Regions from separate parts of the Hafnia alvei genome, predicted to be linked through region 2. Evidence: riboswitches for the same ligand, from Rfam matches in the RefSeq annotation. Region 2 holds a riboswitch; the other holds the start of a gene.
The links. A riboswitch is a leader RNA that binds a small molecule or an ion and turns the genes downstream of it on or off. The one in region 2 is predicted to bind manganese.
Positions count from the first base shown of each region.

Region 1: another riboswitch for manganese. It lies ahead of mntP (manganese efflux pump MntP); the one in region 2 lies ahead of AB3Y96_RS12925 (sodium:calcium antiporter).

Region 1 covers NZ_OZ061315.1:2,569,138-2,578,322, reverse strand. The annotation lists gene topA (type I DNA topoisomerase) at 1-1,486, shown strand, start outside; gene cysB (HTH-type transcriptional regulator CysB) at 1,919-2,893, shown strand; gene pagP (lipid IV(A) palmitoyltransferase PagP) at 2,963-3,568, opposite strand; gene AB3Y96_RS12325 (DUF2627 domain-containing protein) at 4,327-4,443, shown strand; gene cspE (transcription antiterminator/RNA stability regulator CspE) at 4,485-4,694, shown strand; gene pgeF (peptidoglycan editing factor PgeF) at 4,762-5,469, opposite strand; gene rlmA (23S rRNA (guanine(745)-N(1))-methyltransferase) at 5,644-6,456, shown strand; gene mntP (manganese efflux pump MntP) at 6,514-7,086, opposite strand; yybP-ykoY riboswitch at 7,095-7,310, opposite strand; gene AB3Y96_RS12300 (DUF986 family protein) at 7,490-7,948, opposite strand; gene AB3Y96_RS12295 (PTS mannose transporter subunit IID) at 8,012-8,875, opposite strand; gene AB3Y96_RS12290 (PTS mannose/fructose/sorbose transporter subunit IIC) at 8,891-9,185, opposite strand, start outside.
Region 2 covers NZ_OZ061315.1:2,685,761-2,694,945, forward strand. The annotation lists gene AB3Y96_RS12890 (antibiotic biosynthesis monooxygenase) at 1-324, opposite strand, end outside; gene AB3Y96_RS12895 (LuxR family transcriptional regulator) at 1,009-1,749, shown strand; gene AB3Y96_RS12900 (acyl-homoserine-lactone synthase) at 1,730-2,377, opposite strand; gene AB3Y96_RS12905 (DUF1471 domain-containing protein) at 2,771-3,049, opposite strand; gene umuC (translesion error-prone DNA polymerase V subunit UmuC) at 3,244-4,512, opposite strand; gene umuD (translesion error-prone DNA polymerase V autoproteolytic subunit) at 4,512-4,931, opposite strand; gene AB3Y96_RS12920 (GNAT family N-acetyltransferase) at 5,235-6,134, shown strand; gene AB3Y96_RS12925 (sodium:calcium antiporter) at 6,267-7,268, opposite strand; yybP-ykoY riboswitch at 7,361-7,488, opposite strand; gene AB3Y96_RS12930 (hypothetical protein) at 7,674-7,877, opposite strand; gene AB3Y96_RS12935 (DUF2058 domain-containing protein) at 8,191-8,730, shown strand; gene AB3Y96_RS12940 (cold-shock protein) at 8,878-9,185, shown strand, end outside.

The DNA of each region.
Region 1 (9,185 bases), 120 kb from region 2:
TGATGTGAACGTGTTGTCTGAACAGCTAAAAGACATGGAAGCAGACGCTCAGAAGCTGTATCAGCTGATCTGGCGCCAGTTTGTTTCTTGTCAGATGACGCCAGCTAAATACGACTCAACAACGATTTCCGTGAAAGCGGGCGATTATACGTTGAAAGCGAAAGGCCGTACTTTGCGCTTTGATGGTTGGACTAAAGTTCTGCCTCAGCTGCGTAAGGGCGATGAAGATCGCACATTGCCATTTGTGGAAATTGGTAGTGAATTGACGTTGCAGCAGCTTTTACCAAGCCAACACTTCACCAAGCCACCGGCTCGCTTTAGCGAAGCATCGTTGGTTAAAGAGTTGGAGAAACGGGGTATTGGTCGTCCTTCTACCTATGCGGCAATCATTTCAACCATTCAGGATCGTGGTTATGTGCGTGTGGACAACCGCCGTTTCTACGCTGAAAAAATGGGTGAGATTGTCACCGACCGCTTGGAAGAAAATTTCCGTGAGCTGATGAATTATGACTTCACCGCGCACATGGAAAACGGCCTTGATCAGGTTGCTAATGCCAAAGAAGACTGGAAAAACGTGCTTGATGGCTTCTTCCAAGACTTCAGCAAACAGCTTTCGGTCGCTGAAAAAGATCCAGAAGAAGGCGGTATGCGTCCGAACCAAATGGTTCTGACCAGTATTGCCTGCCCAACCTGTGAACGTCAGATGGGTATTCGTACCGCCAGCACCGGCGTTTTCCTTGGCTGTTCTGGCTACGCACTGCCGCCGAAAGAGCGTTGCAAGACCACGATCAATCTGGTGCCGGAAGCCGAAGTGCTTAACGTGCTGGAAGGCGATGATGCTGAAACCAACGCATTGCGTGCTAAACGCCGTTGTGCCAAGTGCGGCACGGCGATGGATAGCTACCTGATCGATAATCAGCGTAAGCTGCATGTGTGTGGTAACAACCCAGCGTGTGACGGTTACGAGATCGAAGAGGGTGAGTTCCGCATCAAGGGCTATGACGGCCCGATCGTTGAGTGCGAAAAATGTGGTTCTGAAATGCACCTGAAAATGGGGCGTTTCGGCAAATACATGGCATGTACCAATGAAGAGTGTAAGAACACTCGTAAGATCCTGCGTAACGGCGACGTAGCGCCACCGAAAGAAGATCCGGTTCCACTGCCTGAGCTGCCGTGCGAAAAGTCAGATGCTTACTTCGTGCTGCGCGATGGCGCTGCAGGCGTGTTCTTAGCGGCCAATACTTTCCCTAAATCGCGTGAAACACGCGCGCCGCTGGTGGAAGAGTTAGCTCGCTTCAAAGATCGCTTGCCTGAGAAGTTGAGCTATTTGGCTGATGCGCCGCAGAAAGACCCTGAAGGTAACAAGACGATGGTGCGTTTCAGTCGTAAGACCAAACAGCAATATGTCTCTTCAGAAAAAGACGGCAAAGCGACAGGCTGGACCGCATTCTTCGTTGACGGAAAATGGGTCGAAACTAAGAAATAAACTAACGCTTTTTTGCTAAAAAGTGGTTAAAACCGGTCAGGATTTCTGACCGGTTTTTTTATGTAAAAATCAAAATCAGCAACGCGAGATAGGGTGCGTGAAATTGCATAACTATTCATCGTTGTATCAAGGCAAGCGGCCGTGGCTTTTGATTCAAAGTCTAAATAAGTATGCTATCGAGACTTTTATTAATTCCATAAATAATTCGTTATGATCTTGTTACCAGAGCTATACAGATCGGCTCAAAATGATATAGTGGTTATATAAAAGCAATTTAAATGATTGTTGAGTTATTAACATTGCGGTCAATGTAGGGCAAAACGGGTTTTAATCGGCACAGAAAGCCCAAGGCTGGAGTGTAAGCCTATTGCCAAGGGGTGCTCCTATCCAGACTGCCATCGCGTCAAGTTTCAACCTAGGATGGTATTAGCTATGAAATTGCAGCAGCTTCGTTACATTGTGGAAGTGGTGAACCACAATTTAAATGTGTCATCGACCGCAGAAGGCCTGTACACCTCTCAGCCAGGCATTAGTAAGCAAGTACGAATGCTAGAGGATGAATTAGGTATCCAGATCTTTTCCCGCAGTGGAAAACATCTGACACAGGTAACGCCAGCAGGGCAGGAAATTATCCGCATTGCGCGTGAAGTTTTATCCAAGGTTGATGCCATCAAAGCTGTTGCAGGGGAACATACCTATCCAGACAAAGGCTCACTGTATGTGGCTACGACGCATACGCAGGCGCGTTATGCGCTGCCTCCCGTGATTAAAGGCTTTATCGAACGCTATCCACGCGTGTCTCTGCATATGCATCAAGGCTCTCCAACGCAGATTGCGGAAGCGGTTTCTAAAGGAAACGCGGATTTTGCTATCGCGACTGAAGCTCTGCATCTTTATGATGATTTGATTATGTTGCCTTGTTACCACTGGAATCGCGCCGTGGTGGTGAAACCCGACCATCCGCTGGCAGGGAAAACCTCGATCACCATTGAAGAGCTGGCCGAATATCCCATTGTTACCTATACCTTTGGTTTCACGGGGCGTTCAGAGCTGGATACGGCCTTCAATCGTGCGGGTTTGACACCCAAGATTGTCTTTACTGCCACAGACGCCGACGTGATCAAAACCTACGTGCGTTTGGGCTTAGGGGTGGGGGTTATCGCGAATATGGCGGTCGATCCTGCTCAGGATCCTGATTTGGTTACGGTGGATACCAGCGATATCTTTACCTTTAGCACTACAAAAATCGGCTTCCGCCGCAGTACGTTCCTGCGTAGCTATATGTATGATTTCATCCAACGTTTTGCACCGCATTTGACGCGAGATGTTGTTGATACCGCTGTTGCATTGCGTTCAAATGAAGAAATTGAGGCAATGTTTAAAGATATAAAACTGCCGATCAAATAAGAATATTCTTTAACAAAAAAGGAGCCAGCGGCTCCTTTTTTATTGGCTTAATTTTTCAAAGGATATTAATTAAAATTTCCAACGCATCCATGTAAATAAGACATTTCCGTTATTGTAGGTTCCTGGAATATACGTTGTTTGAATAGATAAACGATTGTACTCAATCGATACTAAAGGTAACACTAGCGGAATCGGAATGTAGGAGTAATCATCACGAGCGGTGATACTGGCCGTATACCCTGCACCAAAACGCCAACCATCTCGGTCTCCAGGGATCCACATCCATTCAAAACCATAGCCGATAATAGGCTCAATTTTATTGTGAGAGTCTTTAAACGCCATCGCATACAGTGAGTGCCAATTATCGTTTTCATCGTAACGATAGACGCCAAACCCCGCGCCCCAAGGGCGTTCGTTGTACTTGTCGGTTTTCTCTTTGTCATACATGGCGCGGTTGTGCCAAGTATTTAGCGGCACATACAGCTCGTAATTATCGGCATGCCAAGTTTGTTTGACCTGATCGGTAAACGAGCCCCAAAAGCTGCTATCTTGCTGCGTCTTTGAGTGTGTATCAGGTGATTCGCTGGTTGTTATTGGTGTTTGCGCAAAAACAACGACGGGCGCCAATAGCGATAGACAACCAATAGACAGGCGACCTGTTTTCACTAGTTTCATTATTATTCTCGGTAATATTTTGTTATTAATTTTGGAAGTCTTTTAGTAGAGAGGCGCGATCGAAGAATTATATCGAAGCAAATATTTTATTGTTAGGAATAAATTATATCATAGGATTGCGGGTAAAGTTGAATGAAGTATAAACAACAGGAAAAATACGGATTTTCCTGAATCAAAAGTAGAGCAATAATGGATACCAATCATTTAGCGAATTCTTCTTGGTAACCTAATGGTATTGTGATTTTTCTGCTACAGAAAGCGGTGGTACTACATAGTGTTAGCCAGAGAGATGGCTCATTTTATGGTTTAGGGGAGGGATGTCAGGGACGCTTCGCTGGTTGTAAGCCATATTAGGGTTACATAGCGTCATTGCATGCGGTAAGAATGTAACAAATATTTAGCAAACTCCCTGCTGTTACTGCAATAAATCTCCGTAGAACCGTATTATGCATCACACATTCCTTTTTTATACTCATTATTAGTTAATTTCATCGTCGGAATAGGTGACTCTCCGTTCAGAATAGAGTAAAAAGATAACGACGGAGGAGATGGAGAACGGCATAAATCGGTGCTTAAATAAGCAGTTTCATGCAGCAGATAATTCTGTGAGTGGCAACAGTTTTTGGCACAGATTAGCTTAGTTTTCCGCCGACCGTTTTATTTCTGTGCGACGTGTCGTTCACTGGATAAAAATGGCTTGCCATTGAATACGTAGTGTGTGATAACGCATCTGGGTAAAACGAGGTACAGTTCTGTATATGTGTGGCATTTTCAGTAAAGAAGTTCTGAGTAAAAACCATAGCGTTGACTACCACTTCTCTGCCGATTCTTATCTTAGTGCCTCAAGCAGTAACGACTCTAGTTTGTCTATCTAACGCCCTAGGGCGGTTTAAACAATCCAAAGGAAATACTCAAGATGGCTAAGATCAAAGGTCAAGTAAAGTGGTTCAACGAAGCTAAAGGTTTCGGTTTCATCACCCCGGCTGACGGCAGCAAAGATGTGTTCGTACACTTCTCTGCAATCCAGGGTAACGGTTTCAAAACTCTGGCTGAAGGTCAGCACGTTGAGTTTGAAATCCAAGATGGCCAGAAAGGCCCATCTGCAGTTAACGTAACTGCAATCTAAGACAGCGTCAGCTGTTAAAAACCCGCTTTATGCGGGTTTTTTTATGCCTGAATTTTGAGATTGGAGGCTAGGGGAGAATGATTAAGCCGGAGTACTGATTGCGGCCTTTGATTCCTGGATGCTCAGGTTCTCGTTCGCGCCGATGCGCATTGCGCCGAAAACTGGTATAGCGGAAATAGTGAGTTGCTTCAGGTTGATGTTCTTGGGTGCAAATAGTGCACTCAGATAGGTTATCGACATGAGCGAATCCAAGCCCATGAAGTTTAGCTTGCGCAATAGCTACGAGATCTAAATGTCGGAAGCGGGGTGAAATCAATGCTGACTCATAAGGCAGCGCTTGATGAAAGCGTTCGACCAAAGGTTCATCCACTTCATAACAGCATGCCCCTGCACTAGGGCCGATAGCGGCCATCCACTGTGAAATATCATCCTCTTGTGAAATACGCTTCGTAACCTGCTCTAAAACGCCGTCTATGAGTCCACGCCAGCCCGCATGTGCCACCGCTATAGCTTGGCCGTCTTGGCGGCTGAAAATCACAGGCAGGCAGTCAGCGGTGAGAATAGTCAGCAGTATGTTTGGTTTACTCGTATAAAGAGCATCACATTCGCCGCACTCTTGGTTGGGTGTGGTTACATCGACTACGCGGATCCCATGTACCTGCTTTTTCTCAGGCATCGTCTCCCGATAGGGGCTTAAAACTGTCGGCATTAACGCTGTCTTGTGACCGAATCCATAACGAATATTTGGGATGTTGCGCCAACCGGGGATTGCCATACGCTGTCCTATTCGACGTTTATCAAACTGAGGGCTTCAGCTTAGGGATTATTGGCGCTTTAGAAAAGGGGGCCGTAAGGTATTTTGCTGTTAGTTTGAGGTGCTTCGTCAGTTGCATCGCTGGCTGGCGTTATTTAGACTGTTGGGCTTTAACGTCAGTATGCGGGAAATCTAATGCCTTATCAGTGTCCTCTTTGTCAGCAACCGCTGGAAAAAAACGATCATCAGTGGCGTTGCGCCAATAATCACCAGTTTGATTGTGCAAAAGAGGGATACGTAAATCTGATGCCTGTTCAGCACAAACACTCCAAGCAGCCGGGGGATAGTACTGAAATGATGCAGGCGCGGCGTGCATTTTTGGATCAAAACTACTATCAGCCGCTGCGTGAAGCCGTTTGCCATGCGATTCAGACGCATATAGCGCCTCAAACCCGTCGTATTCTCGATATTGGCTGCGGCGAGGGATATTACACCTCTGAAGTGGCAAAACAGTTTAGAGAGCGGGATATTGCGGTTTTTGGCTTAGATATTGCCAAGGTTGCTATTCGCTATGCGGCTAAACGTTACCCGACGGTCTCTTTCTGTGTTGCTTCAAGTCATCGTCTGCCTTACGCCGATGCCTCGATGGATGCTGTTATTCGCATCTATGCACCTTGCAAGGCGGAAGAGCTGGCTCGTGTTGTTGCTCAACAGGGTATTCTTGTGACAGTGTCACCGGCTCCGCGCCATCTCTACCAACTGAAGGCGCAAGTTTATGACTCTGTACAGCTGCATGCGGAGAAGACTGAAACGTTTGAGGGTTTCACGCTTATTGATGAGCAACAGCTGGCCTACACCCTGATGCTGCCAGGAGAGCAGGCCGCTAATTTGTTGCAAATGACGCCTTTCGCGTGGCGAGCGACGCCTGATGTAGCAGAAACATTGAAAAGTAGCGCTGAATTTGAGTGCGAAACAGATTTTGCTATTCGTGTGTATCGCCGTGATTGAGCGTTCGAGTGACATAAAAATGCCCGCATTACGCGGGCATTTTTATACCGTCAGTTCTTAGAAGAAAGGACCGATATGCTCATATAAAATCGAGAAGCCAATACCGATAAGTACCACGCCTCCCAAAATCTCTGCGCGCTTGCCTAACAGCGGGCCAATAAATCGACCAATCATCATGCCCAACGTCGCCATAATCATCGTGGCTAAACCAATCGCCATCGCGGTGTGGAGGATATTGACCTGTAGGAAGGCTAACCCGACGCCGATGGCCATTGCATCTAAGCTGGTTGCAATTGCCGTGGTGACGAGCAGCCAGAATCCGTGACGGCGCACTGGTTCAGCATTTTCATCATGGTTGCCTTTCCAGCCCTCATAAACCATACGACTCCCGAGCATGAAGAGCAGGGCAAAGGCGACCCAGTGATCCCATTCCATAATGAACTTGCTGGCCAGTAGACCAATTCCCCAACCAATGAGCGGGGTAATCGCTTCTACGGCACCAAAAATAAGACCAGTACGGAATGCTTCACGGAAACGAGGTTTGTGCAGCGCGGCACCTTTACCAATTGACGCAGCGAAAGCGTCCATAGACATGCCGAAAGCGAGGATAACTGTTGCGGATAAATTCATGAAAAATACTCGGCCGGGTGTTCCATATACACGCAGCCCACCCCCAACCATACGACGGAGCTACGTGTCTATGGTCTCGCCTGTCCACGCTTGAATGCTGATGATCAGCAAGCGGGCTGCTCGCACCACGTTCCATGCTAGGAACGAGTATGTTGACACGAGCGCGCTCAAAAACTGAATATTAATCAGCTAGAACGCCGGCTACTCCCCAAATTGACGGAGGCGATCATACTCTATTTCTTTAGATAATAACAACGGCATATTTTGCAGGGGAAATCAATGTTAATGATAATTATTATTAACTGGGGTGTGTCGGACAAGTAATAACGTTTTAGGAGAGTAAAGATCCAGTACAAATAGCAGGAGTAATGTACTGAATCTCATTAACAGCAGGGCGTATTGGTTATTTCTGCTCAACGAAAAACTTTAAGATTAAGTCTAAATCGTCCATTTTAGCGACTTGAATCAGTAACCTGCGTTTCTCTAAATCAATAACCAGATAGCCATCTTCTGACATATTCATATTTTTGATTCGGCTGTATAAAATAAAAACATTACCGTAATAAAAACCGGTTTCTTTAAATAATATTTTTGGCCAGCGAATATAAAAAACATAGATAGCGATAATTGCCAGAGTAAAGAGTAACCATGTTGTGAAATGAGAACCATTATTAGTAATATTTTGGTACGCAAGAATGGCTAACAATCCAACAAATATTCCACTGTCGGCTTTATTACGACGTTTTAAATTAACCTGTAAGCGTGTTTTTCCATTACGCCTTGGCATGATGATTTCATCATAGACGGCGTAAAGAATAAACAGCAGGATAAAAGCCAGCAGTGCGATATCAGTTAAAGACATGAATACTCCAAACACAAAATAAAAAAGCCGGATAGGGCGAACCCTATCCGGCTATTCATACGATTACAGACCGAGCAGACCGATCCAGTAGCCGAAGATACCAATGAAGAAGAAGCCGATAATGATCCACAGTGCGTTGACTTTCTTACGCAGCAGCCACATACAGCCGAAGGTCAGCAGCAGTGGGATCAGGCCAGGCATCAACTGGTCCAGAATGGTCTGAACCGTGGTTACCGTGGTGTGACCGGTTTGGTCAGTGATACGGGATACCACAAGTGGAATGTTGACATGCGTCCACTTGTTAACCAAGGCCCCCATAACAAACAGACCTAGGATCGATGCCCCCTCCGTCAGTTTCTGTAGGAAGCCACCGCCCATATCGCTAACGATATCAACACCTTTCTTATAACCGTAAGCTACGCCATAGTAACGAACCAGCAGGCGAACCAGGTTGAACAGAACGAAGAACAGGATAGGGCCCAACAGGCTACCGGTCATCGCAATACCTGCACCTAACGCTGCAAATACAGGACGTACGGTACCCCAGAAGATTGGGTCACCCACACCGGCTAACGGTCCCATCAGACCCACTTTGATACCGTTAATGGCACCATCGTCGATCGGAGCACCGTTCGCACGCTGTTCTTCCATCGCCGCTGTAACACCCAAAATAGGGGCCGCAACGTATGGGTGTGTGTTGAAGAATTCTAAATGACGCTTGATTGCCTGCCTGCGTTCATCTGTGTTCTCTGGATACAGGCGACGGATAACCGGCACCATGGAGAAACAGAAACCCAATGCTTGCATACGTTCAAAGTTCCATGAACCTTGAAACAGGTTAGAGCGCAGGAATACGCTGCGCAGGTCGCCTGCGGTGAGTTTCGTTTCAGTTTTTGGAGTTGCAACTGATGATGTTGTATCAACCATTTCTCTCACCCTTTCCTAGTCTAATTCGTTATCAAGGCCGTTATCGCCGGCGGCAACTTGTACAACCTGAGATTTGTTGTATTTAGGGCTGAGTTGGATATACAGAATAGCCATCATCAGACCCAGAACACCCAACGCAACCAAGTTGAAGTTAGTGAACGCAGCGGTAACGAAACCTAAATAGAAGAAAGGCATCAGGTAGCCAGCACGCATCATGTTGATAACCATCGCATAACCAACTACGACGATCATACCACCCGCGATAGCCAGACCAGTGGTCACGACTTCAGGGATTGCATTCAGCATGGTG
Region 2 (9,185 bases):
AGACATTGGATGTTCGGATAATGGGTGATCCAAATTTACATTATGGGCGCCTTCGATTTTAGCGATAACTACCTGAAAACCAGAAATCCACTTGCTGCTTTGTTCTTTTGCTCGTAAGTGCTCAACGTTGTTCATGAGTAACTCGAGTCCTTCGCGGCTATCCCAGTAGTAGTTGTTTATCAAACGACCACTCTGAACATCAGTAAAAGACTCCATCCCAATAAATCCTGCAATGTCCTTTGAGAAATCTTCTATTTTTTTATCCAACTTATAAAAATCTTCATCATATTGTTTTTTGTCAAAGATAAAACTAGTTAGAAACATTGTATATTCCTCTGATAATTCCTGATGTTAGAGCTTGCTGAGTCTTTCTATCAACGGCATCAACGCGGCGCCCTATTATCACATGAGCGGTATAACCTAAAGCTTATTCTTTAATGCTTATTGCAGAATTCCACATCGTTTTTTCAGGTGCGCCACCGTTATCATTCGCCCGCAATCCTACGCCGAATTGTTGAGGAAACGAACCCATGAAATATCAAATGTCATCCATACAATAAGCCTCGCTAAAGCACTTATGTTTCCAGATGTTATTTAGTATTTCTCAATACAAAATTACAGTACACGCTGGTGTTTATTTAACCCAAAAGCAGAAAAATATAGCCAGCTTTAAGCAATTTTATTCAGTTTAGTCGTATTGAAATAAGAAGATTTTTTGAGCACTAATGAGAAACAGAATGGGGAGTGTTTGAAACGAAATTTAAGTAGTGATAAAGTAGAGTCTCTCTGGACAGTATTGGCTTTGCAAATCCACTGTCCAGAGATTTTTCCCTGGTGTTGGCTGAATTAGCTACCTGACTCTCGTGGTCAGGTTTTTTTTACCTTCAGCTTACCGGGGCATTATAAGTCATTGGCTAAGTTCTGTAAGTTGTACTTAAGTACTTTGCGCCCTGTACTAAAGTACATATTGTCACTCAGATATGGGAAATTGAACGTCTAGGAGCCCAAATGTTTTCTGTTTTCAATGAAAATCCGATACTAACGGAAACGCTCCGAGATTATATCGATAGAAAACTGTCGCATTTAGGCAGCCCTGAGTACGCATATACGGTTATCAATAAAAAAAATCCGTCAAAACTGCTTATCATTTCAAGCTATCCCGATGAATGGGTTAACCTCTATCGTACTAATAATCTGCAGCATATCGATCCGGTCATCTTAACCGGTTTCAAACGCACTTCACCCTTCGCGTGGGACGAGAACATCACATTGATGTCAGATCTCAAGATTTCAAAGATTTTTTCGCTATCGAAGCAATACAACATTGCTAACGGATTCACCTTCGTACTGCACGATCATTTGAATAATCTAGCGCTTTTATCATTAATCATTGATAGCAATATGAAGGAAAACTTAGAGAAAAAGCTGGCATCTGAGCGCGGCAATATTCAGATGCACCTGATTGAAATTAACGAACAGATGTATCATCTCGTTCAATCGATATCTTTTGGTAAAGAAGACATCGAAATCGATTCGGACAAACCAATTTTCACTCTGCGTGAAAATGAAGTGCTCTATTGGGCCAGCATGGGCAAAACCTACGCCGAAATTGCTACGATCGTAGGTATTTCAGTGCGCACCGTGAAGTTTCATATGGGCAACGTTGTGAGCAAGCTTGGAGTAAGCAACGCCCGACAAGCAATAAGGTTGGGCGTTGAACTTGATCTTATTACACCAATGCCGGTGTAACGGCTATCGACATCGGCCAATTAACCAGCTGGGACTGAATACCACTGACTGAAGCGCTTATTTTTGCAGCCATTTTTGTTTGACTGGCAGAGTCTGTTGGGAGATAAACCAGATAGATTCGCTCATCCTCACTCAGATATGCCTCCTTAAGCGGCTTAATTTGCCAACCTGAACGTTTCAATATTGTTAGCATTGCTCGGCTAACGATAGTGTAGATACCATTGCAGCCATAGTGCCTAGCATAATTTATCATCGCTAAAAATAGCACCTGACTTAGCGGGTATCGCTCGCCTAACAAATCCCTCGCGCGTGATTTATCAACAAAGAATCGGCTTGATTCCATTTCACCTGCGGGTAAAGGCACATCTGCAAAGCAAGCCTGAAACGTGTGAGTAATCATATTAGGCTCATCCAATGGGACAAAGCGCACGCTACAGACAAGTTGTCCCTCATATAATCCTAGGATGTAACGTGTATTAGGATTATCAAACTCATCGAACTCCATGTCTTTGTTGCAGACAACATCCCATCCCAACCGGTCACTGAACGTTTTTTTTCTCAGTCGATAGAGTTCATCAGAACGAACCCCATTCAGCTCTTCGTAACTGACATCAAATAGCTCAAGCATTCCATCACCTTGATTACATTTTAGTTACTATCCATATTATCTATGGCTGGTGTTTTTCGCGTGCTGCTATTGTACAGTTTTTTTTAAGAATATTTGAAGATAGGTTATAAAAGTCTGGGATCAAAGCCGCAACTCATTTTCAGAGTTCAAAGGCAATCTGAGCAGATATATGCATTTGTTGGGAGATATCGGGCATCATTTTAGGATTATTCAAGCGAGTGGTTCAAAACAAAACGCGTTTACCTTCCCTAACAGAAAAGCAAAATGAGCTAATATGTAGAAAATCTGAGTGTAATAAATGGATTACCAAACCTGATTTCAACAGGTTTGCTCTCAATCGCGGGGCTGTTATGTAAAAAGGCTACTATAAAGTAGCCCTTATATTCATTTTATTTATTTGAAAACTTCAGCTACAGCTTCAAAGTTAGGACCATGCTCACGGGCGGCAATAATCACGTAGTATTTGCCACCCTTTTCATCTGCCAGTTTTGATAAACGTTTATGCAGATCGGAAGGAGAGCCAACTTCTCCGTTAGTCGCACCTACAGATACATTTCCAATATACTCATATTTAAAATGATGAGCTTCATCCTTGGAAATCAGGTCCGCCGCAGTGGCACTGAATGCCGTCATTGAGAAAGCGAGGGCGGTAGCTAAAATAACTTTTTTCATATAACACTCCATGCTCATTATGAATACCAACCGTAACATATAATCAACACACATGAATGATCCACATCAAATTATTCACATTTTATATACTTAACGTAATCCATAATGCACGCCGCAGCCCTGCTCAATTAACCCAAAACCCATACCACTTAATAAAATTTGATCTCGCGCCAAGCGCCGGAATAGAGTTATTCCTAGTGGGCCATTACCATCGGCAGGTCGCTAAAACGCGTGGTATATGCTGGAGATAACATGTTGCGCTTCATCTGCCAGCCTCTCTGTATTCCCTGCCCAGCAAACCATATTTTCCCGCGTCCTTTATTATTTATCTCATCGAGCACTTTCATTAGCGCTTCAGCATTGGGCTTAGGGCTAAACTCATCAAACAGATTTAGCTGCGAAATACCGTGATCGTAGAAATCGCCGAGCATAACGCCCCCCTTTTGATAGCGCTTGCCGGGCTTCCAAATGTTATCTAAGCAAAGTAATGCGTGTTTGATAATGTCTCGCGTATCATTCGTGGGAATTTCTAACCGCGTCGACGCCAAGTTGCTGTAATGCAATTCATACTCAGAAAATGGCGAGGTTTTAATAAAGCTACTCACGTGCTTGCAAAACTGACCTTCCCTTCGAAGTTTTTCTGCCGCCCTTTCGGCATAACTACAGATAGCCTCCTTCAGATCCTGATACTCAGTAATTCGCTCGCCGAAGCTACGACTACACACAATTTGCTGCTTTGTCGGCGCAACATCTTCAATGCTTAAACATGATTCACCACGTAACTCCCGCACGGTTCTTTCAAGGACAACGGTATAGTTACGGCGAATATAGGCCAGATCCATATCAGCCAGCTTCAGAGCCGTATCAATACCCGCATTTTTGAGCGACTTAGATAGTCGCCGGCCAACGCCCCACACCTCTTCAACGGGCATTAATGCCATCAGTTTGCGTTGCCTTAGCTTATGAGATAAATCGACAACGCCTGCGGTTTGCGGCCACTGCTTTGCCGCATGGTTGGCAAGCTTAGCCAACGTTTTCGTCGGAGCAATACCTATCCCCACGGCAAGGTGAGTACTCCGCTTGATTTGCTCACGGACTTCGTGCCCATACGCTTCTAGATTATGGCAATGACTGACGCCTCGCAGATCCAGAAACGCCTCATCAATGGAATACACTTCAACACGCGGTGCCATGGCCTCAAGCAGTAACATCACTCTCTGGCTCATATCGCCATAAAGCGAGTAATTACTGCTAAAAACGTGTACGCCATATTGTTCGAACAGCTTCCGCTGTTTGAAATAAGGCGCTCCCATGCTGACGCCGAGCTTTTTGGCCTCCGCAGAGCGAGCAATGACACAGCCGTCGTTGTTTGAAAGAACCACAATCGGCTTGCCATGCAAGTCTGGGCGAAACACCGCTTCGCAGCTGGCATAGAAACTATTCACATCAACAAGGGCAAACATTAACGCGCCTCATTGATCACAAACTTAACGACCCCGAATGTCTCAAGATCTTCCCCGTCATTGAATTCGATCGCTGGGTACTCAGGGTTTTCGGCAATTAGCATGATCCTCGGGCGGGTTACATAGCGCTTTACCGTGAACTCTCCCCCGAGGCACGCAATAATAATGTCGTTATGCTTAGGCCTAATACTCGAATCCACCAGCAGTAGTGAACCATCAAAGATCCCCGCGCCCGTCATTGACTCACCAGAAACGCGCACAAAATAGGTTGATGCCGGATGTGCAATGAGTAGCTCATTCAGATTAATAGGTTTATCGATGTAATCAGCCGCAGGGCTTGGAAAACCAGCAGGCACGCTGTCGGCATAAAGCGGTATTGATACTGAGAGCTTGCTTAAACAGGCAGGATAGAATTTCATCATGTTAAACCATTAACTGTATATTCATACAGTATAGTGCGTGATTCTAATGATGAACAGCCTCTACGTCCAAGATTGGCAGGTCTATGCGAGAAAGTTCTGATTTGGAAAGAATTATATTTTTTTCAGCTCAGTTCTTATTCTGAACCAGCTTGGCCCTGATAAAATGCGGCGAATCTACGCCCCAGAAATAACATGAGTTTTCCTCTGGAGTATTTAGCAGCGATTTTTTAGTAACGTAAATTGGTTTACTTAATATTGAAGTATGGATTGATAAATTTGCGAAAAGTAAACCGAGTTATTTTGGAAAATCGTAATATGTTACCAATAAAATTATTAGGATGGAAACCATCTAGCTATGAGATTTATTGCCAGGCTTATCACACATTTGGTGGGAGTGTATGCAACCATCCTTTAGTATTAAAAATACTGGAGGATAGAGACCCCAACCAAATTCAGTTTTTTCATAAAAAAGTGAATGGAAAAATCGTTGGTGCATTATTCACTGATAAACGTGGGGAGATTATTCATCCATACAAGAAAATCCCCGTTATATTTGAGAACATTATTCTACCCGTTTCACCAGAACTGGGACGTTGTTATCTGCCTGCAAAATCGAAAGAGCTCTCAATAAAGCATAAAAAACAGTTCATTAACTTCACCTATGGCGTGTTAAACCGTCGATCAATATGTCTTGTTAAAGATTCATTTTCTAAGAAAACGAATAAGAAAAGACAATCTGAGATGAACAAGTTTCTCAACAACGGCGGAGAAGTGGTTCCCGTTTCCGCCTTTAGCAGCGAGCAGCTCAGCACAATTTACCTTAAATTATCTGGTATGCGTTGGGGGAGTCAGCATCATCACAGTGATATCAAAGAGCTGGCCGACTTTATAGAATCAATCCGACCAATGATTTTTGGCAACGTCTTGTTCTATAAGGGTGAAGCCTGTGCTTACGACTTAATTTATCAAGCAGAGTGCAATAATTGGATCTATTTTGACGATCATAATGGCGGGATTAACACCGATATAAAAGATTTTAGCGTAGGAAGCCTTTTACTCTTCGCTAATATCAATACTGCCCATAGCCTTTGCCAACAGAAAAATAAGGAATTTATTTTTAGTATTGGCAGATCAAACGATAAGTGGGCCTATAAAGGACTATGGTCAAATGAAATAAAATTAGGGAAGTCTATTTTTTAAACTCACAGGTACTATGCAAGTTTAATGTTAGAACTTATATAAACATGTTAACGCCGAAGTTATAAATACACTCCGGCGTCATCGTCATATAATGCAGGTCATATAGTGCGGATAGCGCGTCAATGTTTATCGCTACGCAAAACAGCCGAATATCAACAGCACAAACAGCCCATATCCTCCACTGACAATAACTAATGCACGCCCATCCACGCTGCCACGACGAAAAATCTGCCAGAGATAGACAATGGCTAGCACGGTAGCAATGCCTGCGACCAGCAGCGGACCATCAAATAACCATGGTGTGAAAAATAGGCCTAGCGCGCTGGGAATGGTAGCTTGAATCATCATCGCGCCTGAAATATTCGCCAGAGCTAAACGCTCTTTACCCTGACGCACCCAAATTAACGCGTTCATTATTTCAGGTAGTTCAGTCGCCACCGGACTCAAAAATAAAGCCACTAAGTGTGGAGGCCAATGCATAAGGGTTCCAATATCCTCAAGTTGGCGGATGAAAATATGCGAGGCTATCGCAATAACGGCAAGCGATAAAACAATTTGCGGAACAATCCAACCCAGAGACGGCTCAATCGCTGAGGGGCGAATTTTGAGCGGTTCAATCATTTCTTCTTCGGGGGCAGTATCGCTATTTCGAATTTCCCGCCAAACATAGAGCGCATAGGCCACCAGAAATAAAACGCCCAGCCATGGCTTCAAAGTAAAAGCAACCAAGCCTAACGTCACTTTAACGATAAATACGGCAAGAAATGCGCCCTGATCATGGCTCATGCGCGCATAGTCGGCGCGTATCTGAGTGCTTTTTCGATTGGAACGGCGATGGTGCCAAATCAATGCTAATCCAACCACGGCATAGGCCAGAGTCGCCAACACGAGCGGCCCTCCCATTGCGGCCCCCACGCCAATATTTTTTTGCTCTGGCGTACCGCCGAAAACCACGGCCATAAAGGTCACGGTACTTTCAGGCAGCGCAGTACCAAAAGCAGCAAGCACAGAACCGACGGCTGTAGCGCCAATATTTAGCCGCCGCCCAAACCATTCGATTCCATTAACAAAACACTCACAGGCTAAATAAATAGCGATCGCAGAAAGGAAAAAGAGGGTGATTGTTTGATACATGATAGTCATGTGGCCGGGCGAGTCGGATCCCAATGGTGCAACAACACGACTCGCCCGGCAGGGAAAGTGTATTGCGACCAAAAGTCTCGCCTGGCTATGCTTTCGCAATGGCTGACCACGCCATGAGGAAATAAACCTCAAGTTTGTTGACGTGGACTCCTTAGCAGTACTCCCAGTACGGCTGAAGGATGGCTACTCCCCAATGATAGTGCCGCGCATGCTACCAGAACTAAGCCCACGAGTCTCGGGCGTTCAAACGCAGCCATCATTTTGTTTTTATTCTGTTTAGGTTCGAAGAGACAGAGAAACCGTTGCCGCTATTGCATATGAGATATTCTCGCTACGACTGCAATGTGGGCCGATTGACATCAAACCCACCGATTTTTCGACCCCACGTCAGAATGGCTACTGATCTTTATCTGTTTTAGAGTGAAATGAAAGACGAGTCTTGAAATAGGCTTTAACGCTCTCCCCCATCGCGTGAATTTTGGCGTCAATATCCTGACATAAAAACTCATCGCTGTTCATTGCCCTAACTCTCTGTAACGCGAACTCGTCTATCTCTTCTTTTTGCTGTTCGGTTAACTCATTAATATTCTGTTGTTTCATTGGGAGTAAGACCTCTTATTGAGTCGTTGAAATAGGCTTGGTGAGCACGGCCCTTTGCGTATGGCTCGTTAACATTGAGCAGGACGCTACTGCTTAATTATAAGAGTAATTTCCATATCATTTATAAATACACACTACACAGGTGTTGCGCCGATCATTGATAGCGTCGCTGTTGCAGTCCGTCAGTGGCTGAAAACGGGCTTAATAACCACCAGCAAACTTAAACAATGCAGCGATCGGCCACGACAATCTGGCATCACATCAAAAACTACAGGTATAATCTCACCATTATCCCCTGAATTTAGATACGAACATGACAAAACTCACGTTACAAGAACAGATGCTTAAAGCCGGACTCGTCAGCAGCAAAAAAATGGCCAAAGTACAAAGAACGGCTAAAAAATCGCGCGTTCAGGCTCGCGAGGCGAGAGAGGCCGTAGAAGAAAATAAGAAAGCACAGCTTGAGCGCGATAAACAGCTGAGCGAGCAACAAAAACAAGCCGCTCTATCGAAAGAATACAAAGCCCAAGTGAAGCAGCTTATTGAAATGAATAGAATTGACATTTCAAAAGGCGACATTGGCTTTAACTTCACTGATAATAATTTAATTAAGAAACTCTTTGTTGATAAGTTGACTCAATCACAGCTGATTAGCGGTCGCCTCGCGATTGCTCGTTTAGTGATAGATGGCAATAGTGACGCTGAGTACGCAATTATTCCTGCCAGCGTAGCCGATAAAATTGCGCAGCGTGATGCAGACAGTATCGTATTGAATAGCTCGCTGAGCCAGGAAGAGCAAGATGAAGAAGATCCTTATGCCGATTTTAAAGTGCCCGATGACTTGATGTGGTAATGGATGTTTCTATTAGAAAATCCCCTTGGGATTTTCATTACGAATTTATGTTCAACCAGATCATGTAAAGACGTAGGCTACGCAGGCATTGTGCTTTACACTGCGCGCTGCAAAAACTGAGTAGATAAACAATTTAAGTAGGCGGTAATGGCGATGAATGGAACGATCACAACGTGGTTTGAAGATAAAGGTTTTGGGTTTATCAAAGATGAAAACGGTGATAACCGTTATTTTCATGTGATTAAGGTCGCCAACCCTGAGCTGATTAAAAAAGATGCAGCGGTGACATTCGAACCCACCACAAATAACAAGGGCCTGTCGGCTTTTTCTGTGAAGGTTATTCCGGACAGCAAATACATCTACATCGCAGGCGAACGTATTAAGCTGACGTCGATCAAGTCTTACCTTGTTTACAGCGAAGAAGTACCCGCCGATACCGGTATTGATAAAGAAAA